Regions from separate parts of the Geobacillus sp. FSL K6-0789 genome, predicted to be linked through region 3. Evidence: riboswitches for the same ligand, from Rfam matches in the RefSeq annotation. Region 3 holds a riboswitch; each other region holds the start of a gene.

Region 1 (10,590 bases), 1.1 Mb from region 3:
CCTCCTCGAGACCACACCGCCGTATGTATTCGTTCCGCCGAGCTGCACCCCAAGCAGCCCGGCCATCGCCGCCTCAAGCCAGCCGCTGTTCGGGCTTGGGTGGCGGCGGGCATCGCGAAATAAGATCGACAGCGCCAAACGAAAGCGGCGGCCGCCAAAGACCAACACCATCACAAGCGCCGTCAGCCGCGCTGGAATGTAGTTGAGCGCATCGTCCAGCCGCGCGGCCGCCCAGCCAAATTCGCGATACTTCTCATTTTTGTATCCAATCATGGAATCACACGTGTTCACCGCCCGGTACAATAACGCGAGCGGCGCACCGCCCAAGGCCGCATAAAAGAGCGGAGCGGTGATGCCGTCGCTCGTGTTTTCCGCCACCGTCTCCACGCAGGCGCGGGTGATGCCGGCTTCATCGAGCCGCTCGGTGTCGCGGCCGACGATCATGGACAGCGCGCGGCGCGCCGCAGGAAGATCGCCTGCTTCCAGCGGCCGGCGCACGTCCTCAGCCGCCTCAGCGAGGCTTTTCGTCGCAATGGCGGTGAAAATGAGGGCCGCCTCGATCGCCACCCCTACGTATACGGACAGCGCGTAGCCCACATAAACGATGAACGCCGATATCCCGTAAACAGCGGCCAACACGACCGCCACGGCCGCCGCCCCTTTCGTCCGCCGCTTTGTTCCTTGATTCCAGCGGCGATCAAGCCACGCAATCATCATTCCCATCCCGCGCACCGGATGCGGCAGCCAGCGCGGATCGCCCACGAGGGCATCGAGAAACAGCGCCAACGTCAATGCGGCCAAATGGGTCATCGCCGTTTCCTCCGCTTCTCCCAGCGGCCAAGCGCCTCAACTGTTGCCTCATACACAAGCCGGCCGAGCGCCCGGCCAAGCTCCGTCGCCGTTCCGGCATAGGCAAAGACCTGCCCGGTTTGCGTCGCCGCCACAGCGAGCGAATCGGTCGACGTACCGGTGGCAAGCGTCCCGGTTTCCGGGTCGCAAACCGAACGGTCGGCGAGCGCTTTTGCCTTCGCTTCTGTCGCTGTCATCACCGCCTGGACAAACGCTGCTTCCGTCAGCACTCCGTCAATGACCACCACCATGTTGATCATCCCCGGTCTTGCCGCTAGCGGCTGATGCTGGCACGCCCGAGCGGCATCGACGGCATTGCCGACGCCAGCGGTCGCCATGACCGCAACCGAAAACGCTTCCCCTTCTTTCTGAAGCCAAACAGCATCCCGGACATCAACCGCTGTCATCATGCCGACCGTTCGTTCCGGCGGAAACCCGTGCTGCTCCAAATAGCGGCGCATGTCTCCTTCCGCATCACTGCAATCGTAATCCAACCCGACTTGGCGGTTGACAAAATGGGTCGCCCATTGAAATCCGGCGCCGATCAATGCCGAGGACAGGACGCGAAGCGGCGCGGCCGCAGTAAGCACAGCGGCGTCATCAAGAAAGGAAAGCCGCAGCCCGCCGACCGGCGATTCCCCTTGCTTCTTGTTCGGCATGAACGAAAACATCGGCGTTGCCGACGCCGGATGGGCCAGACGCACAATCGGCGCGGCAAACACTTCCTCAAGCAACGCCGGCGTCATGACATCCGCAGGGGCGCCGAGCGCAGCTATTTTCCCTTTGTTCAGCACGAGCACCCGATCGCAATACAAGCTCGCCGCATTCATATCGTGGAAAACGGCGACGACCGTCAAGCCGCGGGCGTGCGCCGCTTCGGCGAGCCGGTCCAAAAGCCGGACTTGGCCGCTCACATCCATATGGTTCGTCGGCTCATCGAGCAAGAGCAGCTTGGGCTCTTGGGCGAGTGCGCGGGCCAAATAGGCGCGCTGCCGCTCGCCGCCGCTCAATCGTTCGAGCGGTTCATCGATTTTCCCCGTCAGGCCGACGGCCGCAAGCGCGTCTCGGAGGGCGGCTTCATCGTCCTCCGTCCACGTCGGAAAGAAGCCGCGCTGATGAGGATAGCGGCCGAGCGCCACCGTTTCCCTCACCGTATAGCCGGGCGCCGCCTCCGCTGTCTGCGGCAAGACGGCGGCCATCCGCGCCCATTGCTTCGCAGACAGCGCCGAGAGCTTTCGGCCATCGATGACGATCTCCCCGCTTGCCAGCGGCAGCTCTTTGCTGATGAGTTTGATCAAAGTCGTTTTCCCGCTTCCATTCGGCCCTAAGATGCCGAATATTTCGCCTTTTTCCACGGCAAACGTCACACCATCAAGCACTTGTTGCTGCCCGTATCGATGCGATACGGCCCGCACCTCGAGCATCGTCATCCCATCTTTCGTTTCGTTTTTCGGAAAAACAAGACGGCAAATAGCGGAGCGCCGATCAGCGACGTAATGACGCCGATCGGCAGTTCGCGCGGTTCAATGATCGTCCGCGCCGCCACATCGGCAAGCACAAGAAACGCACCGCCGTACAAGAGCGACAGCGGCAACAGCACCCGGTAGTTCGGCCCGCACACAAGCCGAACCATATGCGGAACGACAAGCCCGACAAAGCCGATCGTCCCTGACACCGACACCGCCGCGCCGGTGAGCAGCGCCGCTGCCGTCAAAATGATGACTTTTCGGCGCGTAACATCAACGCCGACATGAAGCGCCGCCTCCTCGCCAAAGGCAAACGCGTTCAACTCGCGGCTGTTGGCGATGAGCACTGCGGCCCCAACGAGAAAAAACGGCAGCAACAGCCCGCTGTATTTCCAGCCGCGCATCGCCACGCTCCCCATCAGCCATGAGATGATTTGCCGCAATTCTTCCCCGGTCAACGCGATCATGAGCGAAATGAACGCGCTGAAAAACGCGCCGAAGATAATGCCGGCTAAAATGATCGTCTCAACCGACATGCGCCGCTCCACAGTGCGAGTGAACGCCAAAACGGCGGCAAGCGTCGCCATGCCAAACAAGATGCTCACGACCGGCAGCGTGAACGTGCCAAAGAACGGCCATTGCCAGCCGAGAAAGATGACGAGCACCGCCCCGACCGACGCGCCGGACGAGACACCGAGCGTGTACGGATCGGCGAGCGCATTTTTTAACAGCCCTTGAAACGCGGCCCCGGCCAGCGCCAATGACGCCCCGACCAAAAACGCAAGCACGACGCGCGGCAAGCGGATCGCCATCACGATCGGCACCCAATCAGCCGGAATGTGGCGAGGCAGCGCCGCTCCGAACCATTCAGCCGCCAAAATGCGGACAATAGAAGAAAAGGGAATCGACAGCGATCCTGTCGATACCCCTACGAGAAGCGATAACACGGCCGCGGTGACGGCCAATATATACATCCACATTTTACTTGAACACATCCGGGTAAATGGCTTTGGCAAGTTCCTCGACCCCTTCGACAAGGCGCGGACCCGGTCGGCTTACTAAGTCGGTGTTGACGTCATACACCCGCTTGTTTTTCACCGCCGGCACGTCTTTCCAAGCGGCGCGCGCCAACACTTGCTTCGCTCCGCCGTATGTCGTGATGATGACATCCGGCTTATAGGCCACGGCTTTTTCTTCCGTCACCATCGGCCAGCCTTCCAAGCTGCCGGCGACGTTTTTCGCCGAAATCACTTGAAGCATCTCATCCATAAACGTCCCTTTGCCGGCCGTATAAATTTGCGGCGGCGGCGACACTTCAATCCAGACATTGGCCTGTTTGTCCGCCGGGATTTGTTTCGCTTTTTCTTTGATTTTCGCAAGCTTCTCTTTCATCTCATCAATCACTTGCTTCGCTTTGTCTGTCGTCCCGGTCGCTTTGCCGATCAAGTCGATGGACGCATATACATCGTCGAACGACTTCGCGTCATTGACGACAAGCACGGTAATGCCGGCGTCTTTCAATTGCTTGAGGCCATCGCGCGAGTTATGGGCGCTTGACGCGTGGGCCAAGACGAGATCCGGTTTGAGCGAAATGATTTTCTCGACGTTGAATTCCATGCCGCCGATTTTCGTTTTCGTTTTGACGTCTTCCGGATAATTGTCAAAATCGCTGACGCCGACGATCTTATCGCCCAACCCCAACGCATAGGCGATTTCCGTATTGCTCGGGATGAGCGAGACGATTTTTTTCGGTTCCGCTTTGATCGTGACATCCTCGCCAAGCCCGTCTTTCACCGTCACCGGAAACGCCGCTTGTTCCGTTTTCGGTTCTTCTTTTTTCGCAGGCTGGACGTTGCTATTGGCTCCACTGCTGCAGCCGACCAGCACGGCGGCCAAAAGGAAGAACACCGCCACCACCGCCGGCCATGTCCAACGTTTCATCCGTCATTCCCCCTTCGATGATGTATGTACAACAAAAAAGCCCATTCCGTCCGAACGGGGAATGAGCACGAAACAGACCGCCAATGGGCACAACAATGCCCTGTACGACTGTTTCCACGTCTCACCCCCCGAAGATTCGGAAACTGCGGCAAGCAAGGCAGGTCTACTGGCTCATGCTTCATCCTACTCTGAAGCCTTCCCGTACGGAAAACAGCGCAAGCCATCTGTCCGTACAGTGGCGATTTCATTTCGTCCGCATTGACAGTTGCGGGGACAGCTCCGGATTCCCACCGGATTCCCTATTAAGCCTTTTCGGCGCCTTGCTGCGAGTTGATGAATTTGTCGGATATGGACATTTTTATATTAAAGCAAGGCCTGGCATTTGACAACTGTGAATTTTACAGTGGGCTGGCGGCAGGCGGTCATCGATCACTTTTGCGGTCAGGCAGCTCGGCTCCAGTGTCCGTGTTTTGTACGGAACTCCGCATGCGCCGTTGCATCGAGCTCCGCGATGTCAAATGCCGCCATGTTGCCTATTCATCGATTCCCACAAACCTCATCTTTTGAGTTTCTTCCGGCTGCGGAGAAACGTTCCTTTTCCATATGTCGCTAAAAAAATTAGGAAAGACGCCCCACCTCTGGCACGGCGTCTTTCCCCGATACAACCTTCATCTCGTCACTGTTGAATATATTTGTCAAACACAAAGCCGAAATCCTTCACCGTATAGTTCTTTTTCGCTTCCGTCAGCCAGCGAAAAGCGTATTCATTCACGGCTTGAAAATCCGCCGATACATTGGCGCCGTCACCGCGCATGTTGGCCAACACCTTGGCCGCCAGTTCCAAACTCCGCTCCGCATAGTGGAACTTCGTTTCGTTTTCATGGCAAATCTCCGCGATCGCCAACAGCGATTTATACAAATCTTTCAGTTCCTCAATATGCTTTTTATGCACATCAATGGAGTAGGAATGCGGTCCAATTTTAAATTTAATTTCCGCATCCAAATCGACCGTCCCGGCCGTTTCGAGCGATACGTCGGAAATCGGATGCTTGTAGTAATCGTAGCGGCGCAGCGTCCGTTTTTTGCTCGCGGCGCTCGTGCCGTCCAAATGAATGAGCGCGCGGTTGGTGAAGCAATACTCATCCGATTTTGATTTGATAAGAAAATAGATTTTCTCCCCATCCTCGTGCATCACATAATCATCGGCATCGACTTTGTCATAGTCTTTCGGCTGAATGACCGAACCGATGTCGCTTAACCCAAGCACATCGGCGGCGACTTTTCCAAACATGCTCATGTTCCTCCGGCTCCTTCCACGTTTTATCGGCGCCCGCCTATTGGCGGATGAACGGCGTTTTGCCTTAACAAGGCGCCGTAATCTCATACCTCTCATCTATGTAATACGTCGAGATCGGAAAAACGTTTCATCGCCTCTAAAAATCAAAGACCCAACGCCTTTTATGACGGCGTCAGGCCTTACAAGCGACTACAGTTCCCCGCTTAGACGGGAGTCTTTGTTCGTGAGCCGCAAAAAGATCAGGTAAACGAGTCCAATCGCGATCCAAATCAATCCGAGCTTTTTGCTGAGCGGGTCAAGATTGACCCACACATAACCGATGATGATAAAGCCGATAAGCGGGAACAAGAAATGATTGATGTAATCGTTGCTCTTTTGTTTGTGCAAAAAATAATTTATCACTAACGAGAATAGAGAAGAGCCGGAACGAAAATGTAATCAAGCAAAATGCCCCACCCTGCCATAAAACCGACATATTCATTCCCCGCTGGGCGTAGGAATACACGGAACCAGCGATTGGAAACGCTTCGGCCATTCTAGCGTAGCTCAGGGCAGTGAAAATCATCCCCACCATTCCGATTAAGTATGCTAAGGCGACCATCCCTTTTGACCCTTGCGCTACATACCCGTAAATGCCAAAAGGGGCGATCGGCACCATAAACACCATCCCGTAAATCAACAAATCAACAAATGTGAGCGACCGTTTTAATTCCTGTTTATAACCGAGCGACTCAACCGATGTGTTCGTTTCAAGTTGCGCCATCGCCGTTCCCTCCTCAATCCTCAAACAGGCGGATGCCATACGCTTCAAGCACAAATCGCGGTACAAAGAAACGCGCCGTGACGAGCGGGTCAACGACTTGGCTGATTTGTGTCTGACCGGCAGCGCTGAGCACCATCGTCAAATGGTTCAGCGTCAACGGAGTATGCGGCAACAGCAAATCAACCATTTCCGCAACCGACTGTTTGACCGCTTCATCCAATGTTTTGGCCGAGACGATCGTCGCAATGCCATCATCGTTTTGCAACAGTGGATGGTTGAGCGAATATCCTTTCATCACCCGGACGGTAACCGTCACTTCCCCTGGAATTTCAATTCCAGACACACCGATTTCGCCGTCCCCCATCGCCGCATGCAAGTCACCCAATGCAAACAATGCACCTTTTACAAATACAGGAAAATAAACGGTTGCTCCTGTTGTAATGAGCTTTGTATCCATATTGCCTCCATGCGGCCCGGGCGTCCCGCACGACACATCCTCACCGCTCGGCGCTACCCCGATGACGCCAATCATTGGATTTAATGGAATAGAAAGATGCTCGTCAAATATAGCCCGGTTTTCTTCTACTGGAATCATTTTTGCTTCAAACTGCGGAATCCGGTCTCCAAGCACCCCGAGCCCTGGTCCGACAGTCATGACCCCCTGTCCTTTGAGGCGAATCTGTTCAATTTTTACCGCTAAAATGTCACCGGGTTCCGCCCCTTCAATATAGATCGGTCCGGTCGCCGGATTGATATGATTCCAATCGATCGAGTCAAACGACGTTTCACTTGAAGTAATTTGATTTTGGAAACAGTCGTACGTTTCGATGACAAACGTTTCCCCTGACTGGACTGTTCGAACCGGTTGGTGGTTTTTGCTAAATGCATAAATGGCAGTCGTGCATGGAACAAATGACATGTCCGCTTTCCTCCCTTTCGTTTTTGTCTCATTATAACAGGGAGCAAACAAACGGTTTTGCATTTTTTTAATTCATTGATGCCGCCCAACACAGACATATTGATGTCTTTATCAATCGCGGCGGCCCCTTTTGTCAAGACAAAGTAACCGATCGCGCCGGCCAGAGCGGCGGCGCCGTTGCCGTCTTTCGAAAAACCGATCGCCACGCCGATGGCGAAAATGAGCGCTAAATTGGAAAACACTGCATCGCCTGCGGCTGCGATAAACGGAATATTCAGTGAACTACCCCCACTTAATTTTCTAGCGAAAATTTGAAGTGGGGGCTTCCAAAGAAGTTTGACTGCTTCAAGCAATCCTTATTCTTTGAGGCGTGTCCACTTCGCCGCTAGAGCATAAGACACTCAGGTCTACAGCTTTACTTTTCTTTAAGATGTTTAATGCGCCATTGACATCAGCATTCATTAGTTTGCCAGACTTTGTTCGATACAAGCCGCGCTTAATACGTTTGCCGCTGAACTTATATTCTTTTGGATTGTCGGCATTATATTCAGGAATCTCATCGCCGTCAAAAAAGCTGGCTTGAGACGTATAGGATTCTTCCTGTTTCAAGAATTCAATGCCGTAAAATTCACAAAGATATTCTAGTTTTTCTTTTATGTTACCGAGAGGAATATTGACAAAGTTTTGATTTGTCTTTTTTCCTAGATTCATATTGCGTTGCCATGTTTCCGCATAGCCAATGACAAGTTTGCCAATTTGATTTTCAATACAGTAGTTAATGATGTAACGGCAAGTCTTGTTGATATAATCATTCACTTTATTATTGCGATTCATAGCAAGCAAAGCCTGTTTACGAGTGGTGCCTTTGATTTTTTGCTTATCTTTTATGCTTTGAAGTCTGGCATTTTCTTTGTTAAACCATTGATTTATACTTTTTAATCTCCGCCCATCAATGATGAATGATCTGCCGTCTGATGTGACACAAGTGGCAAAATTGTTTAATCCTAAATCAATTGCCAGTGCTTTTTGGTCATTTAATTCTCTTTGATCTTCAGGCATTTCATATTTGTACTGAATCTCAAAGAACCTGGCATGATGCTTAGGAATGATTTCAATCTGCTTAATCTTTTTGTCCAGTAACACAGGCGGAATCGTTATCGTGATAGGCTTGTGAGTCTTTTTAAATAGGCGAGAATACGGTATCGTGAATTTGTTGCCGTCTATACGAATCTGGCCAATGATCAGTGAATGAAAGCCATCTTTTTTAAGATATTTTGGAATACTGATAGCCTTGTGGTCATATTTTCCTTGTTTGGCAAGACTGATCAAACCAAAGAAAGATTTAAAGGCTTCATTGACCTTTTTTAAAATTTGCTGTGCCATGTTGCTGTTTAACAGCTTATAGTTTTCGTTAGTTTTGGCAAGATGATAATTTTTCTCATAATTAAGAAATTCCTTGTGTTCAAAATAGTATTGTCTGACATTGTACAATCCGACGTTGTACATGTTCTTGGCAATATGGCACAGTTCTCGAAGAGTCAAGTATTCTTCTTTGGTCAAACCATTTAGCTGTTGTTTGATACAAAAATACATTTTTTCACCTCCCATCTAACTATATTATACTATATTTTACTGAATCTATCCTATTTTCAGCAAAATATAGTTAAGGCGATTCATCTCCCACTTACTCCGCTTCGCTTCGTTGAAGTGGGAGTCTTCTCGCCTAATTAAGATAAATCAGACTGACCGAGCCGAAGCAACAATCCTGCCGCCGGCAAAACGGCAATCGGCAGCATTAACGCTTTTCCCAAACGCTGTAAAAAACCTAACATCATGATCCTCCCCTTTTCATCTCAATCATAAATTTGTACCGGTCGCCGCGGTACACCGATTTGACGACTTCAAGCGGCCGGCCGTCGACAAGGTGCGTGCGCCGCTCAAGCAGCAGCACCGGCGCTCCTTCTTTCATCTTCAGATGCTCCGCCTCCACCTGGCGGGCGACCGAGGCTTCCAATGTTTGAACTGCAGAGCCGATGACCAGACCTTTTTCTTTTTCGATAAATTCATAGACGGAACCGCTTACAACATCACGCGTCAGTCCGGGGACGAGATGGACAGGAATGTACAGCGTCTCCAACGCCATCGGCAAGCCATCGGCCAACCGAAGGCGGCGGACTTTGTAAAGATCATCGCCTTCCGCGACGCCAAGTCCTTCAGCGAGCTTCTCGGAAGCCGGAACCGTCTCAAAGCTGAGGACGATCGTGCCCGGCTCCATGCCACGCGCCCGCATATCTTCGGAAAAGCTCGTCAGCCCTTTCAGTGGCTGCTCGATTTTTTGGGCGGCGACAAACGTCCCCTTCCCGCGCCGGCGGATGAGATAGCCATCGTTCACTAAATTGTTGACCGCCTGCCGAACGGTCATTCGGCTGATGTCATACATTCCCGCCAACTCGCGCTCAGACGGGATTATCTCGCCCGGCTGCCATTCTCCTTTTTCAATCTTTTCTTTTATATATTGCTCGAGCTGATAGTAAATCGGAATCGGCGATTGTTTATTGATCATGGCGCATCCACCCGCCGCTTTTCCTTCGGAATGAGCGAGAGCGCCTCCCGGTCGGCAATGATCGTCACGTCCGGATGAAGGTGAAGCGCGGAAGCCGGCAAGTCCGGGGTGACAACGCCTTCTAAAAGCCGAGCCATGGCCTCTGCTTTTTCTCGTCCCGACGCCAACAGAACGAGGCGGCGGCTGCGCAAAATGGTCGCAATCCCCATCGTAATGGCACGGCGCGGCACGTCATCCAACGACCCAAAAAAGCGGGCGTTTGCCTTGCGCGTAGATTCGGCAAGCTCGACGACATGGGTCGGCGATGAAAACGGCGTCCCTGGTTCGTTAAAGCCGATATGGCCGTTGCGTCCGATGCCCAAAAGCTGCAAATCGATGCCGCCCACTTCATCGATGAGCCGTTCGTAGCGGCGGCATTCTTCGTCAAGATCAGCAGCCAAGCCGTTCGGCACATGCGTCTCGTGAAGCGGAATGTCAAGCTTTGAAAACAAATGCTCATTCATATAATGGCGATAGCTGTTCGGATGATCCGGACCAAGGCCGATGTATTCATCCAAATTGACCGTGCGCACAAGCCGATACGATGTCCCATGCTGCCGATGATCGGCGGCCAATTCGCGGTACACGCCGAGCATCGTCGAGCCGGTCGCCAAGCCGAGAACGGCGGTCGGCTTTTCCTTGACTTGTTTGATGATGATGTCCGCCGCCTGACGGCTCATCTCTGCGTAGTCAGCAACTTCCAAAAGCGTTATGGCCATCGCTCTTCCTCCCTCTAGAAATGTTGATTTATCA
Region 2 (10,590 bases), 840 kb from region 3:
GAACCGACACGGACACAACGAGCGTCAGCAGGCTGAGCCCTAAAAAAACGGAGGCGGCGAGCATCGCTTTTCCATACACGGAAAACGGCACTCGTGCACGAGCGACAATCCAATACGCCATTCCGATGAGCACAAGCCATTGTTCGCGCCAGCCGCCCATCATGACAACGGCAAGCATAACAAACGCCACGATCAGCTTCCACTCCGCCCGCCATGCCCGCAGCCGGTTGTCATACGCCCAACGGTCAAACTCGCGAATCATGGCTGTTTTTCCGCTCCGAACGCCCTTTGTACAACCCGACGACGTAGCCGATCACGCCGGCGCCAAGCGCGGCTTGCAGCGAGAACAGAAGCGTTTCGACTTCGCCGCCTGGAGGGGTGAAGATCGACTCAAACCACGGCCGATAATGCGGGTTGAGCGTTTGAATGGCTTTTTCCGCCTGATCGTCCGTTCCACCGAATTCCGATCCGCGCGCCCACCAAAGAGGAATGATGACAAGCAAAGCAGCCAGCAACACGAGCAAGCCATTTTTCTTCATCGCATTACGCCTCCTTTTCCTTTTGGAACAGCGGAGAAGCTTGATAGGAGGAAAGCCAGTTCCAGACGATTACCGTTATGATGCCTTCCGTCACCGCCAACGGCACTTGAGTAATGGCAAAAATGCCGGCGAATTTCAAAAACGAGGCGGTGACTCCCCCATCAGGAGACGGAAACGCCAGGGCAAGCTGCAGGGACGTCATGACATATGTAGCCAAATCAGACAAACAAGCGGCAAGAAACAAAGCCGCTCGATTGGATACCGCCCCTTTTCGGCACAGTTGATACACTCCGTACGCGACGAACGGGCCGACGATCGCCATCGACATCGCATTGGCCCCAAGCGTCGTCACTCCTCCGTGGGCAAGAAGCAGCGCTTGAAAGAGAAGAACGACTGTGCCGATCACCACCATCACCCATGGTCCAAACAAAACCGAGCCGAAGCCGATCCCGGTCGGATGCGAGCTGCTGCCGGTGACGGATGGAATTTTCAACGCCGACAATACAAATGTAAACGCGCCAGCTAACGCCATCAGAAGCTTATGTTCGGGGTGCTGCTTCAGCGTATGCACAAGCCGCCGCAATCCGAACACAAAGAACGGCAAAAACAACAGCCACCAAAACAGCGCCCATTTGACAGGCAAAAATCCTTCCATAATGTGCATGGCATACGCTTCATTTTCATTCGTCAACAAAAAATAGGAAACGAACAAAGCCGCCATTTTGCTCCATCGAACCGCTCTCTTCATTTATCCCTTCACTCCTTTCGCAGCATGTTCCGTTTTCCGTTTTCCGCTTGGCGCCTCCCGTTCGCCGGCTGGCGTCAACACCAATTCGCCTTCGTATTCATACGTCGCCCACTCCCGCATCGGAACCCCCTCACCCAAATGAGCGCGCACAACCTCCTTCGCCCGCTCCGGCGTTATCTGTCGATACCAGACGCCTTGCGGATAGACGATCATCACGCACGCGTCTTGGCATCGTCCGTTGCAGCGCGTCCTTGTTGTATGGACAGCGTCGTCAAGCCCGAGACGGGCGATCTCCTCGCGCACCGCCGTTGTCACATCATCCCCGCCATGGCGGAGGCACGTCCCTCCGTTGCAAATGAGCACATGATGCTTCATTCCCCGCAAATCCCATGTCGCCACCGAATCCCCCCTTTTTGGCTAGAATGATAGAATTTAGACGCAGACAGACGGGCAGGTTTTCGGCAAAAGAAAAAGCACCTCTACAGCAGAGGTGCAGAAAAATGTATACGAAAGCCGTAAACGGCCCAAACAGGCCCAATGCAGCCATCATTCTCCCGCACGTCTGCCTATAGTCCCGTAGGCATCCGTCCGATCCAAACAAGGCAGGTCTCCTGACTTAGGATCATCGCTTGACGGCGTCTTCCCGAAGCATCCTTCAGTGACTTGTTGCCGCAAAGCTCCCCATCACAGTGGCGGGCACCGTGCCGGATTTTCACCGGGCTTCCCTTTTCACCCAAACCCTAGAGCAGGCTTAGGCACCTTGTTTGTCTTACCGCCATATATGCGCTGTCATGGAACAAGCATCCGTTTTCATCGTAGTACAACCAATGCGTTGCCGTCAACCGTTTTTTGCCGACCAATCTTCGCGGGCGACGACAACGCCGTCGGCATCGGCGTACACGTATGCGCCCGGCTCCCAGCGGACGCCGCCGAACTCGAGCACAACGTCGCGGACGCCTTTTCCTTCTTTTTTGCTTTTCACTGGGCACGTGCCGATCGCCATGACCCCAAGCGGCATGCGGCCGATTTCCGCCGAATCGCGAATGCAGCCGTGGATGATGACGCCGGCAAGCCCCCGGTCGCAGGCGATTTGCGCCAACCGGTCGCCTAATAGCGCCACGCGGCGCGAGCCTTTTCCATCGACCACGAGCACCGTCCCCGGCAGCACCGTCTCGAGCGCTTCACGGACAAGGACGTTGTCCTCAAACACGTCGACCGTCGCGATCGGCCCGGAAAACATCCGTTTTCCGCCGTACGATTGAAACGAAAGTTCGCACACTTGCAACTCATCTAAACATTGATCGCATAAATCAGCTGTTTTCATGATCCTCTCCCCTTTCGTTTTTTTTCATTCGCCACCATTCGTCAAAATCCTGCCGACACCACATTTTTTTGCGGCGCTGCTTCTGCTCGGGCATCGGATGCGTGTCCTTGCGGGGCCGCTGAAAACGATAAAAAGATGTTCTCGTCCCCGAAGATGTTCTCGTCCCCGCTTTCCGGCGAACGAAAAAACGGCCCCGCACAACATGGCGGAAGCCGTTTTGGCCGCCGGGACGTGCGGACCCCGTCCGGCGATTCAGCTGGGCTAGCTGGATTCGAACCAGCGCATCACGGAGTCAAAGTCCGTTGCCTTACCGCTTGGCTATAGCCCAACGTTTTGTTGTCGTTTACAGTATGCGTCATGATGGTGCACGTTATGCATCAACCTGAATATTCTTTTGCTTGATGTGCGACACTATCGGTACAAACATCCTTTCCCTGCTATATCCCCTCGTTTTCTCTCGCACTTGTTTTTCCGATATGATACTGGAAGGGAGAGATGTCTATGCGCCGGATCACGGTTTTTCGCATCTATCTTTGCGCATTGTTTTTGTTATCGCTGCCGATCGTCTTAGCGGCCGCGGCTGCCTGGCAGCCACCCAGCCAGCCGAAAACCACCGTCATCGCCCACCGCGGCGCGTCCGGACACGCGCCGGAGCATACGCTCTCATCCTACCGCCTCGCCGCCCGCATGAATGCCGATTATATCGAAGTCGATGTGCGCGCAACGAAAGACGGGAAGCTCGTTGCCCTGCATGATGCGACGCTCGCCCGGACGACAAATGTCGAAACGGTCTACCCACACCGGTCGCCATGGCGGGTCAGCGATTTTTCATTGCGTGAGCTCAAAAAATTGGATGCCGGATCGTGGTTCGATCCACGCTTTGCCGGCGAATGCGTTCCGACGCTTGATGAGGTGGTTCGGATGCTGAAAGCGGAACGTGTAAACGTTCCGTTGTACGTCGAAACGAAACAGCCCGGCATCGAACGGGCGGTCGCCCGCCTATTGCAAAAACACGGCGTTCTCCAGCGCGGAAGCGTCATGTTTCAATCGTTCCATCCAGAAAGTTTGCAGGCGCTCCGCCCGCTCATCCCGCGCGGCGTCCCGCTCATTCAATTGGTCGGCGAAAAGGAAGCGCGAAGTGGCCGCGACGAGCTGTTGCAACAAATCGCCGTCTATGCCGATGGCATCGGCTTGCCGCTCCCAGCCGTCACCGAAGAGTGGGTGCGCGCCGCCCATGGCCGCGGGCTCATGGTTCACGTCTATACCGTCAATGAACCACACGATCTCGCTCGCCTATGCGCCATGGGCGTGGACGGTGTGTTCACCGATTATCCAGACCGCCCTGGCCGCATTGCCGCCTGCCGTCGTTTGCCCCGTCATTGACCCGCCTTCAGGGAGCCAGGGGGAGCTTATTTTTTACATAATGTTATTATGGTTACCCGTGGTGCTAGATAAACTTGGGCAAGCATAAAAATAGCCCTTGCTGGCGGATCTCCTGTAGAATGAAAGTGCGACCTGCCATTCGAAAGGAGAATCCCCATGCAAGAGCACTTTCATTTTACTACAGATCGGGCCCAAGATTCAAAAGCAATATGCCGCCATTTTCGTTTTTGTTTCTGCTCAACTGTCATCGATTCAGATGTACCTACAGCGTCGCAACCGCCATTTGGTCAAACAGGAAGACGCCGTGGTCATCGCGATTCATCTTTTAGGAAAGTTGCTCGGTTTTACTTCTGAACGGGCGTGGCATCGTTTTGTCACGGGAAATTTGTTCACAAACGGCTCGTTTCTCGAACGTTCCCGGTATAACCGCCGTTGCCGGGCGCTTGGCTTCGCTATCAAATGGATCGCCGTCGTGAGCAAAACGCGGCCAACATCATGCCTATGCCGTCGTGGACAGCTTGCCGCTCCCATTGTGCCATACGGCAAGAATGCATCGCGTCAAACGGTTTCAAGAGATCGCCGACATCGGGTATTGCGCTTCCAAAAAGCAATGGTACTACGGGTTGAAGCTGCACCTTCAAGTGACCGATCAAGGGCTGCCAATGGGGTATGTGGTGACGGAAGCATCTTGCCACGATCGAATCGCAGCCGAAAGCGTGATGACCCAAATTCCCCACCCGTATAACTTTGGGGACAAAGGATTCATTAGCCGTGACTTGCAAAAAAGGCTGTACGAAGAATACCAAATGGCGCTTTGGACTCCGTCTCGAAAAAACCAGAAACATCGTGCGTCTGAGACATGGGAGCAGTGGATCCAACAAAAACGCAAAGTGATCGAGACGGTGTTCTCGGTTCTGGTTGATCACTATCGCATCACGGGGATCCGAGCCAATTCGATTATCGGATTTGAAGTGGCACTAGACGGTATATTGTTAGCTTATTCCCTGGTTACACTTGGGCTAGTTGAGCGATAAAGCTCAACTAGCACCACGGGTATATATATGTGAAATCAGAAAAAAACTCTTACATTACGTAAGAGGCGTGCTATTTTCCGTTCCATTTAAGATTTGTTGGGCCATTTGTACGCTTTCTTCCGAAGGAGGTTCAATTCCTTCCAAAGGATACTTCAATCCAAGCGCTTTCCATTTGTATACCCCTAGTTTATGGTACGGGAGAATTTCAATTTTTTCCACATTATTTAACGTACGAATAAAAGCGGCGAGACGGCGCAAGTCATTAGGGTCATCGGTAATGGTTGGAACGAGAACATGCCGGATCCAAACAGGAACGTTTTTTTCGGATAAAAACCGAGCAAATTGTAAAATGTGTTTATTTGTTTTTCCTGTCAGTTTCCGATGTTTTTTTTCATCGATATGTTTTAAATCAAGCAAAATTAAATCCGTATAGGAAAGCAATTCGTTTAATTTTTGCTGGAACGATGCTTCTGTCGTGTAGCATCCCCCTGACGAATCGATTGCTGTATGAATGCCGAGTTTTTTGCATGCTTTAAATAGCTCAATTAAAAAGTCGATTTGTAGCAAAGGTTCTCCGCCGCTGACGGTAATCCCGCCGCCGGAAGCGTTGATAAACGGCAAGTACGTTTTCACGTCATCGATAATTTCTTCTACGGTCATTTCTTTTCCTTTTCCGATTTCCCATGTATCGGCGTTATGGCAATATTGGCAGCGCAATACACATCCTTGTGTAAAGATGACATAACGAAGGCCCGGGCCATCGACGGTACCGCATGATTCGATGGAGTGAATAAATCCTTTCATACGCATGTTCTCCTTCCTAAGAGAAATATACCCCCTCACAAGAAGGAGGGGGGAGAGATTACATTGTTTCATGGAACGTGCGGTTAATGACGTCAATTTGTTGTTCACGAGTTAGTTTAATGAAGTTGACGGCATATCCAGAGACGCGAATCGTTAATTGCGGATATTTTTCTGGATGTTCCATCGCGTCTAATAATGTTTCGCGATTCAACACGTTAATGTTGAGATGATGCCCGCCTTTTTCCATGTAACCGTCTAAAATAGCGACAAGATTGTGAATACGTGTTTCCTCGTCTTTTCCTAACGCTTTCGGAACGATCGAGAACGTGTTTGAAATACCGTCTAGGGCGTGTTCATACGGCAATTTTGCCACAGAGCTTAACGAAGCGAGCGCACCTTTCATGTCGCGGCCGTGTAGCGGGTTCGCTCCTGGAGCAAACGGTTCGCCAGCGCGGCGGCCATCTGGTGTATTGCCTGTCTTTTTACCGTATACGACGTTTGATGTAATCGTTAAAATCGATAACGTATGTTTTGAATCGCGATACGTTTTATGTTTTTTCAATTTCGTCATAAAGCGTTCGACTAAATCAACCGCAATTTGGTCGACGCGATCATCGTTATTTCCGTATTTCGGGAAGTCGCCTTCAATTTCAAAATCAACAGCAATGCCGTTTTCATCGCGAATCGGTTTTACTTTTGCATATTTGATCGCGCTTAACGAATCGGCGACAACCGATAGCCCGGCAATACCAGTTGCCATTGTGCGCAAAACGTGGGTATCATGAAGCGCCATTTCAATGCGTTCGTAACAATATTTGTCGTGCATGTAATGGATGACATTGAGTGTATTAATATAAAGTTCGGCAAGCCATTCAAGCACTTGATCGAATTTACGCATTACTTCGCCATAATCTAAATATTCGGATGTAATTGGCGCAAATTCAGGACCAACTTGAATTTTTAATTTTTCATCGACGCCGCCGTTAATCGCATATAACAATGCTTTCGCGAGGTTGGCGCGCGCTCCGAAAAATTGCATTTGTTTACCGATTCGCATCGCCGATACGCAGCAGGCAATTCCGTAATCATCGCCAAATTCAACGCGCATTAAGTCGTCGTTTTCATATTGAATCGAGCTTGTTTTAATCGACATTTTCGCGCAATATTCTTTGAACGCTTCCGGTAATTGTTTCGACCAAAGTACGGTTAAGTTTGGTTCTGGCGCAGGTCCTAAGTTATCTAACGTATGAAGGAAACGGAACGAGTTTTTCGTTACTAACGGACGACCGTCGATAGCGACTCCGCCAATTGATTCTGTTACCCATGTCGGGTCGCCGCTAAATAGTTCGTTATATTCCGGCGTTCTTGCGAATTTGACAAGGCGCAATTTCATCACAAAATGGTCGACAAGCTCTTGCGCTTCTTTTTCTGTTAGTGTACCTTCTTGTAGGTCGCGTTCGATATAAATATCTAAGAAGGTGGAAACGCGCCCTAAGCTCATCGCTGCGCCGTTTTGTTCTTTAATGGCGGCGAGATAAGCGAAATAGAGCCATTGGAATGCTTCATGCGCGTTTCGCGCTGGTTTGGAAATGTCGTAACCGTAGCTTAATGCCATTTGTTTCAATTCGTTTAACGCGCGAATTTGTTCAGCAATTTCCTCGCGAAGGCGGATAATGTCTTCCGTCATCGTTCTTGCGCCGGTGTTTTTCAAATCCTTTTGTTTTTCTTCAATCAGACGATCGACACCGTATAATGCTACACGGCGATAGTCGCCAATAATGCGGCCGCGTCCGTACGCGTCTGGAAGACCGGTGATGATTCCTGCTTTGCGCGCTAATCTCATTTCTTCGGTGTAAACGTCAAATACACCTTGGTTATGCGTTTTTCGGTATTCCGTAAAGATTTTTTTCACTTCGTCGCTTATTTTGTAGCCGTATGCTTCACATGATTGCTGCGCCATGCGGATGCCGCCGAACGGCATTAATGCGCGCTTAAACGGTTTATCCGTTTGAAAGCCAACGATTTTTTCCAAGTCTTTGTTTAAATAACCTGGTCTGTGGGAAGTGATGGTGGAAACAATGGATGTGTCCATATCAAGAACGCCGCCTTTTTCGCGTTCTTGCTTCGACAATTCCATCACTTGTTCCCAAAGTTTTTTCGTTGCTTCGGTCGGTCCTTCTAAAAACGATTCATCCCCATAGTAAACGGTTACGTTTTTTAAAATAAAGTCACGGACGTCAATGGACTTTTTCCATTTAGACCCTTTAAAATTTCGCCACGGGTCTAATACAGCAACAGCTTGTTTCATAACAGATCCCCTCCCAATTGTTCAGAACAATCATATATAACAGATCTCATCTCTATGATACTATATTTTTGGATGCTTAGAATCATCTATTATTGAATAGTTTGTGAAATGTTGAACAATTTTAATTTAAAGACAGTGAAAAAAGAAGAAATGACAACCAATGAACATGAAGAAGGATGTAAAAATAAAAAATCTCCATCCCTTGTTATAAATCGGGAGGTCAGATCGGCGGTCCGCCATCGGTCCGCCTTTTTGCCAAGCGCTCCATCCTTTCCTCCCCCGCCCTTGTCACCGCTTCGGAAACTGAAACGATAATTTCTTCTCGTTTTCATCCCAGACAAGGATGGCGTCAAACGTTTTTTCGCCTTTTTTAAACCCTTTGATGACATTCGTTTTCCCTTGCGCCAGCAGTTTTTTCACATTGGCCGCCGAAATCGATTTGCCGAGAATGCGTTTGGAGATCGTAAACGGGCATTTTGTTTTCGCGTACTGGTCGCAGCCGTACAACGTTCCTTTGTCGACGACGGTCCCGCCGCAAAGCGGGCACGGTCCAAGCTTCTCGCCCATCGTTTTTTTCTTCCTTGTCCGTTGGATCGAGGCGGTGTCAACCCCTCTGAAATTCCAATTCGGCGCAGCGGCGATGGCGTCAGCGACCACTTTTTGCGCCAACTTTTTCACCTGTTCCATAAAGGCAGCGGGAGAGGCGCTCCCTTCGCCGATTTCGCTTAAGCGCTGCTCCCATTTCGCCGTCATTTCCGGCGAGGCGAGAATCGTGCCGCCGAGCGCCTCGATCAATACTTTCGCCTTGTCGGTCGCATATACGAGGTTGTTTTTCACTTCAATATACTTCCGCTCTTTCAGCATGGTAATGATCGCCGCCCTTGTTGCTTCCGTGCCGAGCCCTTCCGTTTTGGCGAGCACTTTTTCCAGTTCCTCATCGTCCAAAAATTTTCCCGCCGTTTTCATCAAGGTGATGAGTTCGCCTTCTGTATACCGTTTCGGCGGCTCGGTCTTCCCTTCTTTCACCTTGACAGCGGCCGCTTCCCCCGCCTCCCCTCGCTCAAGGAGAGGCAGCGCAGCATCTTTCTCCTCCTCATGCGGACGGATGACGGCGCGCCATCCTTCCTCGACGACTTGTCTTCCTTTCGAAACAAAGCGGGCCCGGCCGTCAACGAGCGTTGTGACGGTCGTATAATCGATGACCGCCGCCTGATGGTGGGCGGCAATTAGGCGGCGGACGACCAAATCGTACACCTTCCGTTCGTCGGCTGACAGCTTCTCGGGATCCACCACTTGCTCGGTCGGGATAATGGCGTAATGGTCCGTCACCTTTTTCTCGTTTACATAACGTTTATTCTGTAAAATCGACGGCTGCGGCAGCGGAAAATACGAAGCGTACGCCGGAAACGAGGACAGCTTTTGCAAAATGGCGGGAAACGTTTCCGCTTCCCCTTTCGTCACATGCATCGAATCGGAACGAGGATACGAAACGATCCCTTTTTGGTAGAGCGATTGCAGCACATCAAGCGTCTTTTTCGGCGAGAAGCGGTACAACTTGTTCGCTGTCGCTTGCAGCGTCGATAAGTTGAACAACAGCGGCGGCTGATACGTTTTCCGCTCTGTGTGGACGTCGGCGACTTCCGCCCGTTTTCCTTGGCAAAAGGCAGCGATCTTTTTCGCCATCTCCTCGTCCCCAAGACGCGTTTGGCCGTTTTTATCCGTCCATTTTCCTTCATAACGCTTGTCGCCAATGACAAACGAGGCGACGACTTCCCAAAACGGTTCAGGGCGGAACTGCTCAATTTCCCGCTCACGCCGGACGATCAGCGCCAATGTCGGCGTCTGCACGCGCCCGACGGAAAACACATCGTTCATCCCGCGCTCCTTCAGCAAGAGGCTGTACACGCGCGAGGCGTTCATGCCGACGAGCCAATCCGCGCAGGCGCGGGCGTACGCTTCCTCATAGAGCGGGCGCGTCGTCCGTTCATCAAGCAGGCGGCGGAACCCTTCCTCGATCGCCTTCGGAGTCAAGGACGACAGCCAAAGCCGCTTCATCGGCTTGTTCACGCCGCTTAGGCGGATGAGGTTGCGCACAATGAGCTCCCCTTCGCGCCCCGCGTCGCCGGCATGGATGATTTCCGTCACTTCCGGCTTTCGCAGCAATTCTTTCACAACCTTGAACTGTTTCGCCTTCGCTTTTTCGATCTCATACTCAAACCGTTCCGGGATGATCGGCAACGTGCCGAGCGTCCACCGCTTCCACTCCGGCCGATACCGCTCCGGCGGGGCGAGCTGGAACAAATGCCCGATCGCCCATGTCATATACGCCCCGTCGGGAAACAAGTCATTCGGCAAAATTTCGATATAGCCTTGCCGTTTTTTCGTCCGAAAAATCGAGGCGAGCGTCGCCCCTTGGTCCGGCTTTTCCGCGATAATGACCTTCATCGTCC
Region 3 (10,590 bases):
ATTTTTCGGTTCTACGATTAATGTACCGTATAATCCCTTGTCCACTTGCTCGGCGCTTTTTTGATGGGAATGATAAAAATACGTTCCCGGCACGGTTGCTGTAAATTCATACGTAAACGTTTCACCCGGTTTAATGGCGTCCATCGTGACACCCGGTACTCCATCTTGGTTATTTGGAACAGGGTAGCCGTGCCAGTGAATCGTGATCGGTTCTGGCAATTCATTTTTTAAAACAATTTTCACATTATCCCCTTGCTTTACGCGGATTTGCGCACCGGGTACCGATCCATTGTACGTGTAGACCGGGAGTTTGACTTGATCGTTGATTTGTAATAACGCTTCCTTCGCAGTAAGGTGAATTTCTTTCCCGGATAATACTTCTGTATTGGTTGCCAAAGGTAATTGCTGCTTGCTCGTTTCAGCGGAAGTATTTTCTTTTTCCATATTCATGCCGGACATGTCGTGTCCCTGCATGGAAGATGGATTTGAGCAAGCTGCGCCAATCGCTGCTACTCCTGCGAAAATGGCGCCAAGCAGCCATTTTTTCATGTCGTTTTCCCTCCTTAAGTTTGTAGTGGGAGATGCAATGATATGATAAAAAATAGATGTGCAAAATGTATGGAGAAAATCGTTCAACTGAAATGTAAAAAAGGCAAGCGATTCGGATTCACCGATGTCTAACGGTGGTAGGTAATCGCCTGCCGTCCCATTTGAACCCAAGCGTCGATAAAGTCTTGTTTCGGCGCTTTTTGGTTTTTGACAGCGGTCAATGGATCATTGAAATAAATGTACTGCTCATCGTATCCCGTAATGAGCACCGCGTGTTCCCGGTACGTGATTTTGATCGGGCCTTGCGGGGTTTGCCATTCCCGAAAGGCAGAGGGAGGAAGAGGACGAAAGGTGGTGTTGGTGATCACCCAAACCGGTGTGCCTTTGGCCAAGTATGTATAGATGTTCTCAAACGATTGCCCTGTTAAGTCGATGATTTGGTTCGGCAAGTACCGCTCAGCCAACTGCTTGATCGGCTTATGGTACACGCCGTATCCAGGCTTCGATAACGTATACATATCGCCGACAAACCCTTCATTTGGGTGGCCGTAAAACACTTGGCCATTTCGCACTTGATACGGAGTAGGATTTTTCTTGATTTGTTTCGCCAACGTCATCTTATCGACGCGAATGCCGGCATGATTCAAGAGCATGGCCAAGCTGGTTACTTCGCATCCTCTTGGCAGTTCCGGAAGCTGAGACAAAAGGGGGGCGTCAATCAGGACGGATGTCCTTAGCGCTTGTTTCTTTGAAGAGGCAACTGATCGATTCGCCTCCTTTGCTTGATTGCTCGGGGACGGGTCGGTTTCTCTGCTGTTTCTGTTCTGTATGAAGGCTTTGATGGCATCGCCTATCTGGGCCGAACTTGCATAATAGGATAATGAGGCGGCCAATAGCAAGAAACAGGAAATAAACAATCCGAGCGACAGTTGATCCATCCTCCCGTTTAGAGGTCTTCTCAAGAGAACAAAACAAAGGGAAACGATGAGAAAAGTCAAAAAAAGGATAAACGCTAACAAGCCATTCTCAACTCCTTTATAACACGTGTGTGTTTTTATAGTAACAGATCGATGTGCAAAAATGGTGAAATTCACACTTTCTCCATATTTTATCGTTAATATTATGAGAAACTGAAAATCTTGCAAGCAGTTTTCCTGAAAAAATGGAAACAGATTGTTTTTGAAACTTGATGTTGTGTATGATAGAATGAAAGTGTCTTTGTATAAATCATTTTAGTTTTAAACAAAAAGGTTTTTGGTGTTGTTTTTGAATTCTTCTTAGCAAAGTGGAGGGACAATCATCGCCATGTGCGGTTTTATTGGCTGTATTCATGATCGCCCGAGAGCGATTGAGCAAACATGGAAAACAACGTTGGTGGAGATGAACCGCCTGATTACCCATCGCGGCCCCGACGATGAGGGGTATTTTTTTGATGACTACGTGAGTTTTGGCTTTCGGCGGCTGAGCATCATCGATCTGGAGGCGGGACATCAGCCGCTGTCTTATGAAAACGATCGATATTGGATCATTTTTAACGGGGAAATTTACAACTATCTTGAATTGCGGGAAGAGCTGGCGGCGAAAGGATATTCGTTTGCGACGCATTCGGATACCGAGGTGATTGTCGCCCTTTACAGCGCGGAAAAAGAAAAAGCGGTCGAAAAGCTGCGCGGGATGTTTGCGTTTGTCATTTGGGACAAGCAAGAGAAAACGGTGTTTGCGGCGCGGGATCCGTTCGGCATTAAGCCGTTTTTTTATGCGGAGCAAGGAGACTGCACGTTTTTCGCTTCGGAAAAGAAAAGCATCTTGCTCGCTCTGGGACAGGAGTCGCTAAACGGCGATTCCCTGCAGCATTATTTAACATTCCAATATGTCCCTGAGCCGCTGACGATGTCGGCCGGCATTTACAAGCTGGAGCCGGGGCATTATCTCAAGAAACAAGTCGGAAAACCGCTCACGATTCATCGTTATTGGAAGGCATCCTTCGACCCCATTCGCCAATCGGAAGAGGAGCTTGTAAAGAAAATCCGCGATGCGCTGTTTGATTCGGTCAACGTCCATATGCGCAGCGATGTGCCGGTCGGTGCGTTTTTGTCGGGAGGCATTGATTCATCGTTCATCGTCGCCATCGCGAAACAATTCCATCCGCACCTGAAGACCTTTTCCGTCGGATTTGAGCGGGAAGGGTTCAGTGAAATCGATGTCGCAAAAGAAACGGCAGAGAAGCTTGGGGTAGACAACATTAGCTATGTCATCTCACCGCAGGAGTATATGGAAGAGCTGCCGAAAATTATGTGGCATATGGACGATCCGCTTGCCGATCCTGCGGCGGTGCCGCTTTATTTTGTCGCTCGTGAGGCGAGAAAGCATGTCACGGTTGTGCTTTCTGGCGAAGGGGCGGACGAGCTGTTCGGCGGTTACAACATTTACCGCGAACCAGAGTCGCTGCGGCTGTTTGTGCGTATGCCAAACATCGTAAAAGCGGTGTTGCGGATGATCGCGAAGCTGCTTCCGGACGGAATGAAAGGAAAAAGCTTTTTGGAGCGCGGCACGACGCCGCTTGAAGAGCGGTATGTCGGCAATGCCAAAATCTATAGCGAAAAGGAAAAAGCGGCGCTGCTCAAAACGTACCGAGGAGGGTGCGAATATACGGCGGTGACGGCTCCGTTTTACCGCGAAACGCTTCATGACCCGCCCGTCAACCGGATGCAGTATATTGATCTTCATACATGGCTAAGGGGCGATATTTTAGTCAAAGCGGACAAAATGACGATGGCCCATTCGCTTGAGCTGCGCGTTCCCTTTTTAGACAAAAAGGTATTTGAGGTTGCTAGGCAAATCGCCCCTGATATGAAGATAGCCAACGGTACGACGAAATATATTTTACGTAAAGCCGCCGAAGGCATCGTGCCGGATCATGTGTTAAACCGGAAAAAATTAGGGTTCCCCGTGCCGATTCGCCACTGGCTGAAAAACGAAATGTATGACTGGGCGAGACAGCTCATCAACGAAAGCGAAACTGATCATCTGTTCCATAAGGACGTGCTCTATCGGCTGCTGGATGAACATGCCCGCCACAAGGCGGACCACAGCCGCAAGCTGTGGACGGTGTTGGCGTTTATGGTTTGGCATCAAGTGTATGTGGAAAAGAAGTACGATTTTGCTTCATCCGCACAAAGCGAGGAGCGGCCAGCGTCTGTTTTGGAGGCGTAGCAGGGAAACGACAGGGCGTTCTAAGGGCGACACCTAGAACGCCTTTTTCGATGGTGCGGACAGTTTCCTTGCCTTTGGCGAAGCGAAAGAGAAAATTTGCTTTCTCCCGCTCTTGCAATTTTCCCGGTTTTGGTATATGCTTGTTCCATCAGGATGCTAAACTACTATATATTGGTTTTGAGGTCTTTTTTTACAACTACATATTGTTCTGCCAAGCAACGGTGTCCATCAGGACTTAATAGGGAATCCGGTGCGAATCCGGAACTGCCCCCGCAACTGTATGTGCGGACGAAATGGGATGGCCACTGGCGGCAAGAGCTGTTCGGCGCGCCGCTGGGAAGGCCACAAAGTAGGACGATGCACGAGTCAGGAGACCTGCCTTGCTTGGAACGTTTCATGTTCTTCGGGGTGTGAGAAGATGAAACGATAGGGGAAAAGAACAAAGGGTTCGTCTGCCTTTTTTCGTCTGTCGTTTCATCCGCTCGCCTGCCCGAGCGGATTTTTTTATGGAAGGAGAGAAGAAACGAATGACCACATTGACGAAAACGGTCATCCTCGATGATCAAGGGAAGTCGGTTTCGTTTTCACGTGAAGAGTTTGTGTCGCTGATTGGGCAAGCCGCCGCTGGATTCGGCCGTCTGTCGCTTGATGAATACGTCGAGCGTGTTTGGCAGCTTCTTAGCCGAAAGGAGTCCGTCACGGTAGAACAGCTGCACCAAACGGCTATTTTGGAAGGACTTTCTTACATTGATGAAGAGGAGCCGGACTGGACGTTTGTGTGCGCCCGGCTGTATTTGCGGCAATTGTACCGTGAAGCGGCGCGGCAGCGCGGGTACGATGAACGCGAGCGGTATGGCGATTTCTACTCGCTGCTTGTTGCGCTGACGGAACAAGGGGTGTACAGTCCGTTCTTGCTTGAACGTTATACGAAAGAAGAAGTCGACGCCATCGGTGCGTTTCTTGATCCGGAGAAGGACAAGCTGTTTACGTACATTGGGCTGCGCACGCTCGCGGACCGGTATTTGGCGCGCGATTATGAGCGGCGGTTGTATGAATTGCCGCAGGAGCGGTTTTTGGTCATTGCCATGACGCTCATGGCGAATGAACCGCAAAAGCGGCGCCTTGCGCTCGTGAAGGAAGCGTATTGGGCGTTAAGCAACTTATACATGACCGTGGCGACGCCGACGCTTGCCAACGCTGGGAAGTCGTACGGCCAGCTGTCGAGCTGCTTTGTCGATACGGTCGATGACAGCTTGCAAGGAATTTATGACAGCAACACCGACATCGCCAATTTGTCGAAATCGGGCGGCGGCATCGGCGTCTATTTAGGCAAAATCCGGTCGCGCGGCAGCGACATCAAAGGATTCAAAGGGGTCTCCTCCGGCGTCATCCCGTGGATGAAGCAGTTGAACAATACAGCGGTGAGCGTCGATCAGTTGGGACAGCGAAAAGGAGCCATTTCCGTCTATTTAGATGTATGGCATAAAGACATTTTTGCGTTTCTCGATGCGCGGCTCAACAACGGCGACGAACGGCTGCGGACGCATGATTTGTTCACCGGCGTGTGCATCCCTGATTTGTTCATGGAGCAAGTCGAACAGCGCGGCGACTGGTACTTGTTTGATCCGCATGAAGTGCGGAAGGTGATGGGGTTTAGCTTGGAAGATTTTTATGATGAGGAAAAAGGGCGCGGGAGTTTCCGCGAGAAATATTGGCAATGCGTCAACGAACCAAGGCTGTCGAAAGAAAAAGTGCCGGCGATCGACGTGATGAAAAGCATTATGCGCAGCCAGCTCGAGTCGGGGACGCCGTTTATGTTTTACCGCGATGAAGTGAACCGGCAAAACCCGAACCGCCATCTCGGGATGATCTACTGCAGCAACCTTTGCACGGAAATCGCGCAAAACCAAAGCCCGACAGTGACGAAGCGGCAATATGTGAAAGACGGGACGATCATCATTGAGAAAATCCCAGGCGATTTTGTCGTCTGCAACTTATCGTCGATCAACTTGGCGCGGGCGGTGACCGACGGCGTTTTGGCGCGGCTGATCCCGATTCAAATGCGGATGCTCGATAATGTCATTGATTTAAACAATATCCCTGTGCTGCAAGCCGGCCTGACGAACGAAAAATACCGCGCTGTCGGGCTTGGAACCTTTGGCTGGCATCATTTGTTGGCGTTAAAAGGCATTCGCTGGGAGTCGGACGAAGCGGTCCGCTATGCCGACGAGCTGTATGAAACGATCGCGTATTTGGCGATTCAAGCGAGCATGGAGCTCGCCAAAGAGAAAGGGAGCTACCCGGCGTTTCCGGGGTCGGACTGGCAGACAGGCGCTTATTTTGAGCGGCGCGGCTACGAAAGCCACGGTGAATTGGATTGGGATCGGCTGAAGCAAGACGTGGCCCGCTATGGGATGCGAAACGGCTATGTGATGGCGGTGGCGCCGAACGCCTCGACGTCGATCATCGCCGGCAGTACAGCGAGCATTGACCCGATTTTCTTAAAAGTGTACGCCGAGGAAAAGAAAGATTATAAGATTCCCGTTACGGTGCCGGATTTAAACGAACAGACGACATGGTATTACAAATCGGCGTACCATATCGACCAGCGCTGGAGCATCAAGCAAAACGCCGCCCGCCAGCGCCATGTCGACCAAGCCATCTCCTTTAACTTCTACGTCGTGAACACGATTAAGGCAAAAGAGCTGCTCGATTTGCATTTGACGGCGTGGAAGTCGGGGCTGAAAACGACGTATTACGTGCGTTCGACATCGGGGACGATCGACGAGTGCGATTCTTGCGCGAGCTGACGGTCTTCCCCCAGACGTTGCCGATTCCGGGGAAAGATTCACGCCGAAGCTTAGCTGAAAGGGAGGAATGGATCATGACAATCAGCTTAGTCAAACGGCCGATTATGGATCCAGAGGCGCCGAACCGTTCGACGGGCATTATCAACGGCCGCTGCTCGAATGTGTTGAACTGGGACGATATCGCCTACCCATGGGCGTATGCGAAATATAAGCGAATGCTCGCCAACTTTTGGACGCCGTTTGAAATCAATATGGCCCAAGATGTGAAGCAGTTTCCGCAGCTGACCGCCCGCGAGCAGGATGCGTTTTTGATAATCATTGGACTCTTGGCGCTGCTTGACAGCATCCAAACCGACTACGCCGGACGTGTCGCTGATTACATTACGGACCCGAGCATCAATGCGCTCATGATCATGCTCGCCCAGCAGGAAGTCATTCACAACCATTCCTATTCGTACGTGCTCTCGAGCCTTGTGCCGAAAGCAAAGCAAGATGAAGTATTCGACTTTTGGCGAAACGAACCGACGCTACGCAAGCGGAACGATTTTGTGACGAACGGCTACAAGGCGTTTGCCGAAGAGCCGAACGTGGAGAACTTGCTGCGGTCGATCGTCTTTGACGTTATTTTAGAAGGATTGTTTTTCTACTCGGGGTTCGCCTTTTTCTACAACCTCGCGCGCCAGCAAAAAATGGTGGCGACGAGCACGATGATCAATTACATCAACCGTGACGAGCACATTCATGTTGATTTGTTTACAAAAATTTTCAAGGAAGTGTTGAACGAATACCCGGAGTATCGGACGCCGGAGCTTGCCGATTTCGTCCGGAACACGTTTATGAAAGCGGCAGAGCTGGAAATCGAATGGGCCGGGGAAATCATTGGGAATGACATCGATGGCATCGACTTGGCTGATTTGGAAGCGTACATTAAGTTTTACGCCAACGTCCGCGCCCACCAGCTCGGATTTGACCGCCCGTTTGACGGCTACCGGACGAACCCGCTCCGCTGGATTAAAGCGTATGAAGAAGTTGACCTTGGCAAATCAGACTTCTTCGAGCAAAAACCACGCCAGTATACGAAAGTACAAGTCGATAATGGGTTTGATGAGCTGTAAGGAAACCCGCGTTGGGGCATCGTCCAACGCGGTTTTTTGCCGGAAAACATGATTAACGGAGGGATTCTCGCTGCATTATACAATGGGGAAGAGAAAAGGAAAAGAGATGTTGCGGTTTGTTGTCGGACGGTAGGCTTGGGCGCCTTACCTTGGTATAATGAGAAAAAACTTGCTTTTGAATGCGAAAGGGGACGGGAGAAGTGGGGAAAAAACAGGAAATCGAACGGCTGCGCGAGCAATTGAATCAGTGGCTCGTGGAAGAGGAGCACGACAATGACGAGGTATGGCTGAAGAGGGGGAGAAGCGATTTTTCAACGTTTCGCTCAGCTGGGTTCAAGCGCCATCGCCTATAACCAGCATGGCGACCCGGAAACGTCGCTTGCCATACTTGACCAGCTTGAAGGGTATCACGGCCCGGGACAGCCTAACCATTATGAACGGATCACCGTGACCGCCATAGATGCTGATGGCGAGAAGTACACGTGTTACACGTACGTGTACCCATCAGAACGAAAAGAGTGGCTTGAGCAACACGCCAAACAAGTTTTTGGAGGTGATTGGATGGTGTTTCTCCATTCCAAAGATGAAGTGATGTACTTTGCCTATGGCTCTTGCATGAGCGAACGCGATTTTCGCTGCACTGTCCCGCATTTTGAGGTGATGGGCCGAGCGGTGCTTGACGATCACCGGTTGGCGTTCACCCGGTATTCCCGCGGTCGGCAAGGAGGGGTCGCAGATATCGTCCCTTCTCCGGGCGACCGGGTCGAAGGCGTGCTGTACAAAATTCCGGCGCGCTATGTGACGGAACTTGATTGGCGCGAGGGCGTCCCAGCCGGCGTGTACCGTCGTGAATACGTCGATGTGCAGTGTAAGGGACAGCTTGTTTCCGCCCTCACGTACGTTGTCGTCGAGAAACAGTTGGATGAAATCGCGCCAAGCGAATCGTACGCTTCGATTATTCTTGATGAAGGGGCATCTCTTTTAAGCACGCATTACACCGAGCGGGTGCGGCGTCATATTGAACATTTACGGAGAAGAGAGCGGTAAGTGCAGGAAAACGGTGCGTTGCGGCGGTGCTCCAAGGCTTGCCGTTTTTTTTGGGAAGAACGGCGGCGGGCGTTTTGGCGGGACAGATGGTGCCAAGCAGTCTTAAAGCGTGAGTGGACGATGAGGATATAAGAGGGCATTCGATGGTGTGTATCGTTCTGTGTCGCTGGCGCGCGAGCAGCCCACCTGATGAAAGGGTGAGCTGTTTCCGTTCAGAGCATACATTGTTCGTGGCGATGTTTCGCGTCTGTTCAAGGGGAATGGCGACATCAAGGCAAGCGGTCAAACAATATCCCCGAGTCGCTCTTTTCCGTGCTGACGGCTGACGAGTTCGTCGAGCTGGCGGATTTTTTTCCACGCTAAGTCGTCGCTGATCGTTCGATAATGGTGGCGGCCGCCGGGCTCCTCGTCGGCTTCGTCGGCCCATTTGACGATGGCTTGAAGCGGCGTTCGTTTCCATTCTCCTTCTGGAAGGTAGGAATCGGTATGAAGCAAAATCGCCAGGGCAATTTCCTTAGCGTTTTGCGGATGTTCGCCAAGGCGGATCAGCAGCTTATGGGCGCGCTCGGCCCCTTTGATGGCATGGATGTCGTTTTGTCGGTATTGTTCGTAGTCCCAACGGCCGTTTTTGTACCATGTGTAATGGCCGATATCATGAAGCAGTGCCGCTTTTGTCGCCAAGTCGACGTTCACTCCGTGGCGGAGGGCAAGGTGGTAGGCATGGTACGCCGCGGTGATGGCGTGGGCGAGGCCGGATCGTTTTAAATATTTTTGCGCAATCGGATGGGCAAAGACGTCGGTTAAGGTGACCGTTCTCATAGGCATCCCCTCCGTTTTTTGTATTTCTCACCATCATACCATGGCGTAAAGAGTCAGGCAATGAGAGAAAGTAGGTGGGAGCGGTTGCATGGGAAAAAATAAGCCGATCGTGCTAAAATAGCGCTCGGCTTATTGGATTTGTGCTTGGCAGGCAAGCCGTTTGGCTGGTTGATCCGTTTTTTCGCGCTCGCGCCGCGTTTTCGGAGCGAGAAGGTGAGCGCCGGCCAGAACGGTGACCATGCAACGGCCACACGTTCCTTTTTTGCATTTGTGATCGAGCAGAACACCTTGTCCTAGGGCGGCGTCAAGAAGCGAAACGCCGGGGGCTGGCTGCACGGTGAACGTTTTCCCTTTTTGTTCGATTTGAATGACAGACGGCCGCACGGCGGACGGCCCATCGGGCTTAGGCGGCGCGGCAGAAATGGAGCGCTCCGATGGCCGGACGGCAGGCTTCAGTGAGCCGACCGTGAATGTTTTACCATTTTTTTACACATCTCCTTTAAATTACATGGTTAGTTTGAAAATGAATCTCATTTACATCCGAATGAATGATTGGTATCATAATAGTAAAAGGAATTGCGAAAACGCCATCTTGGCTAGGGACAAGGGGGAGACACCATGGGCATTCCGATGAACGGACTGCGCGATATGAAAGCGATTTTGGCCAACGAGCGAAAAGTCGGCGGCGCCATCGAAGCTGCATTTCTCCGTCTCCGCTCCGGCGAAGAATACCGAAACGCCTGTATCGTTCATATCGATCAGCTGGGCGCTCAATATTACTCTGTCGGCTTTGTGACCGAGCAAGGAGATCGGATGGTTGTCAACGTCCACGACATTAGCGTCATTTCCGCGCCCGAACATAAAAAAATCCGTGAGCTGAACAACGTCGCTTATAAACGGGAAGCCATCCACAACAAGCGGCGCTATTTAAAACGGCTGTTCGATATTTATCAAGGCAGCTATACCGTCCATTTTTGGCAGGAAGCGAAAATGATTATCGATGACATCGGTGTTGAGGCGCCCAGTCCGGAATTGTC

The links. Region 3 has a riboswitch for cobalamin ahead of NSQ51_RS04405 (ribonucleoside-diphosphate reductase subunit alpha). Riboswitches for the same ligand answer to the same signal wherever they lie in the genome.
Region 1: it holds a riboswitch for cobalamin, as region 3 does, so the genes downstream of both, NSQ51_RS10270 (ABC transporter substrate-binding protein) here and NSQ51_RS04405 (ribonucleoside-diphosphate reductase subunit alpha) in region 3, are expected to answer to the same signal.
Region 2: it holds a riboswitch for cobalamin, as region 3 does, so the genes downstream of both, NSQ51_RS08730 ((2Fe-2S) ferredoxin domain-containing protein) here and NSQ51_RS04405 (ribonucleoside-diphosphate reductase subunit alpha) in region 3, are expected to answer to the same signal.

Annotation. Positions count from the first base shown of each region.
Region 1 is NZ_CP151966.1:1,945,447-1,956,036, forward strand. Features, by position in the region: gene cbiB (adenosylcobinamide-phosphate synthase CbiB) at 1-810, opposite strand, end outside; gene NSQ51_RS10260 (adenosylcobinamide amidohydrolase) at 807-2,279, opposite strand; gene NSQ51_RS10265 (iron ABC transporter permease) at 2,276-3,310, opposite strand; gene NSQ51_RS10270 (ABC transporter substrate-binding protein) at 3,297-4,256, opposite strand; cobalamin riboswitch at 4,395-4,594, opposite strand; gene NSQ51_RS10275 (PH domain-containing protein) at 4,933-5,547, opposite strand; gene NSQ51_RS10280 (APC family permease) at 5,849-6,316, opposite strand; gene NSQ51_RS10285 (acetamidase/formamidase family protein) at 6,330-7,235, opposite strand; partial or broken gene NSQ51_RS10290 (PTS transporter subunit EIIC) at 7,313-7,513, opposite strand; gene NSQ51_RS10295 (RNA-guided endonuclease TnpB family protein) at 7,581-8,828, opposite strand; partial or broken gene NSQ51_RS10300 (PTS N-acetylglucosamine EIICBA subunit) at 8,969-9,067, opposite strand; gene NSQ51_RS10305 (GntR family transcriptional regulator) at 9,067-9,798, opposite strand; gene nagB (glucosamine-6-phosphate deaminase) at 9,795-10,556, opposite strand.
Region 2 is NZ_CP151966.1:1,671,237-1,681,826, reverse strand. Features, by position in the region: gene NSQ51_RS08745 (CbiQ family ECF transporter T component) at 1-262, opposite strand, end outside; gene NSQ51_RS08740 (energy-coupling factor ABC transporter substrate-binding protein) at 246-539, opposite strand; gene NSQ51_RS08735 (energy-coupling factor ABC transporter permease) at 544-1,260, opposite strand; gene NSQ51_RS08730 ((2Fe-2S) ferredoxin domain-containing protein) at 1,288-1,686, opposite strand; cobalamin riboswitch at 1,871-2,065, opposite strand; gene rraA (ribonuclease E activity regulator RraA) at 2,126-2,611, opposite strand; tRNA gene NSQ51_RS08720 (tRNA-Gln) at 2,868-2,939, opposite strand; gene NSQ51_RS08715 (glycerophosphodiester phosphodiesterase family protein) at 3,113-3,994, shown strand; partial or broken gene NSQ51_RS08710 (IS982 family transposase) at 4,151-5,028, shown strand; gene pflA (pyruvate formate-lyase-activating protein) at 5,083-5,832, opposite strand; gene pflB (formate C-acetyltransferase) at 5,891-8,140, opposite strand; gene NSQ51_RS08695 (DNA topoisomerase III) at 8,429-10,585, opposite strand.
Region 3 is NZ_CP151966.1:832,246-842,835, forward strand. Features, by position in the region: gene NSQ51_RS04390 (multicopper oxidase family protein) at 1-549, opposite strand, end outside; gene NSQ51_RS04395 (C39 family peptidase) at 678-1,568, opposite strand; gene asnB (asparagine synthase (glutamine-hydrolyzing)) at 1,855-3,762, shown strand; cobalamin riboswitch at 3,965-4,160, shown strand; gene NSQ51_RS04405 (ribonucleoside-diphosphate reductase subunit alpha) at 4,290-6,572, shown strand; gene NSQ51_RS04410 (ribonucleotide-diphosphate reductase subunit beta) at 6,647-7,687, shown strand; gene NSQ51_RS04415 (hypothetical protein) at 7,888-8,040, shown strand; partial or broken gene NSQ51_RS04420 (gamma-glutamylcyclotransferase family protein) at 8,072-8,188, shown strand; gene NSQ51_RS04425 (gamma-glutamylcyclotransferase family protein) at 8,249-8,734, shown strand; gene NSQ51_RS04430 (HD domain-containing protein) at 9,017-9,553, opposite strand; gene NSQ51_RS04435 (2Fe-2S iron-sulfur cluster-binding protein) at 9,683-9,937, opposite strand; gene NSQ51_RS04440 (hypothetical protein) at 10,172-10,590, shown strand, end outside.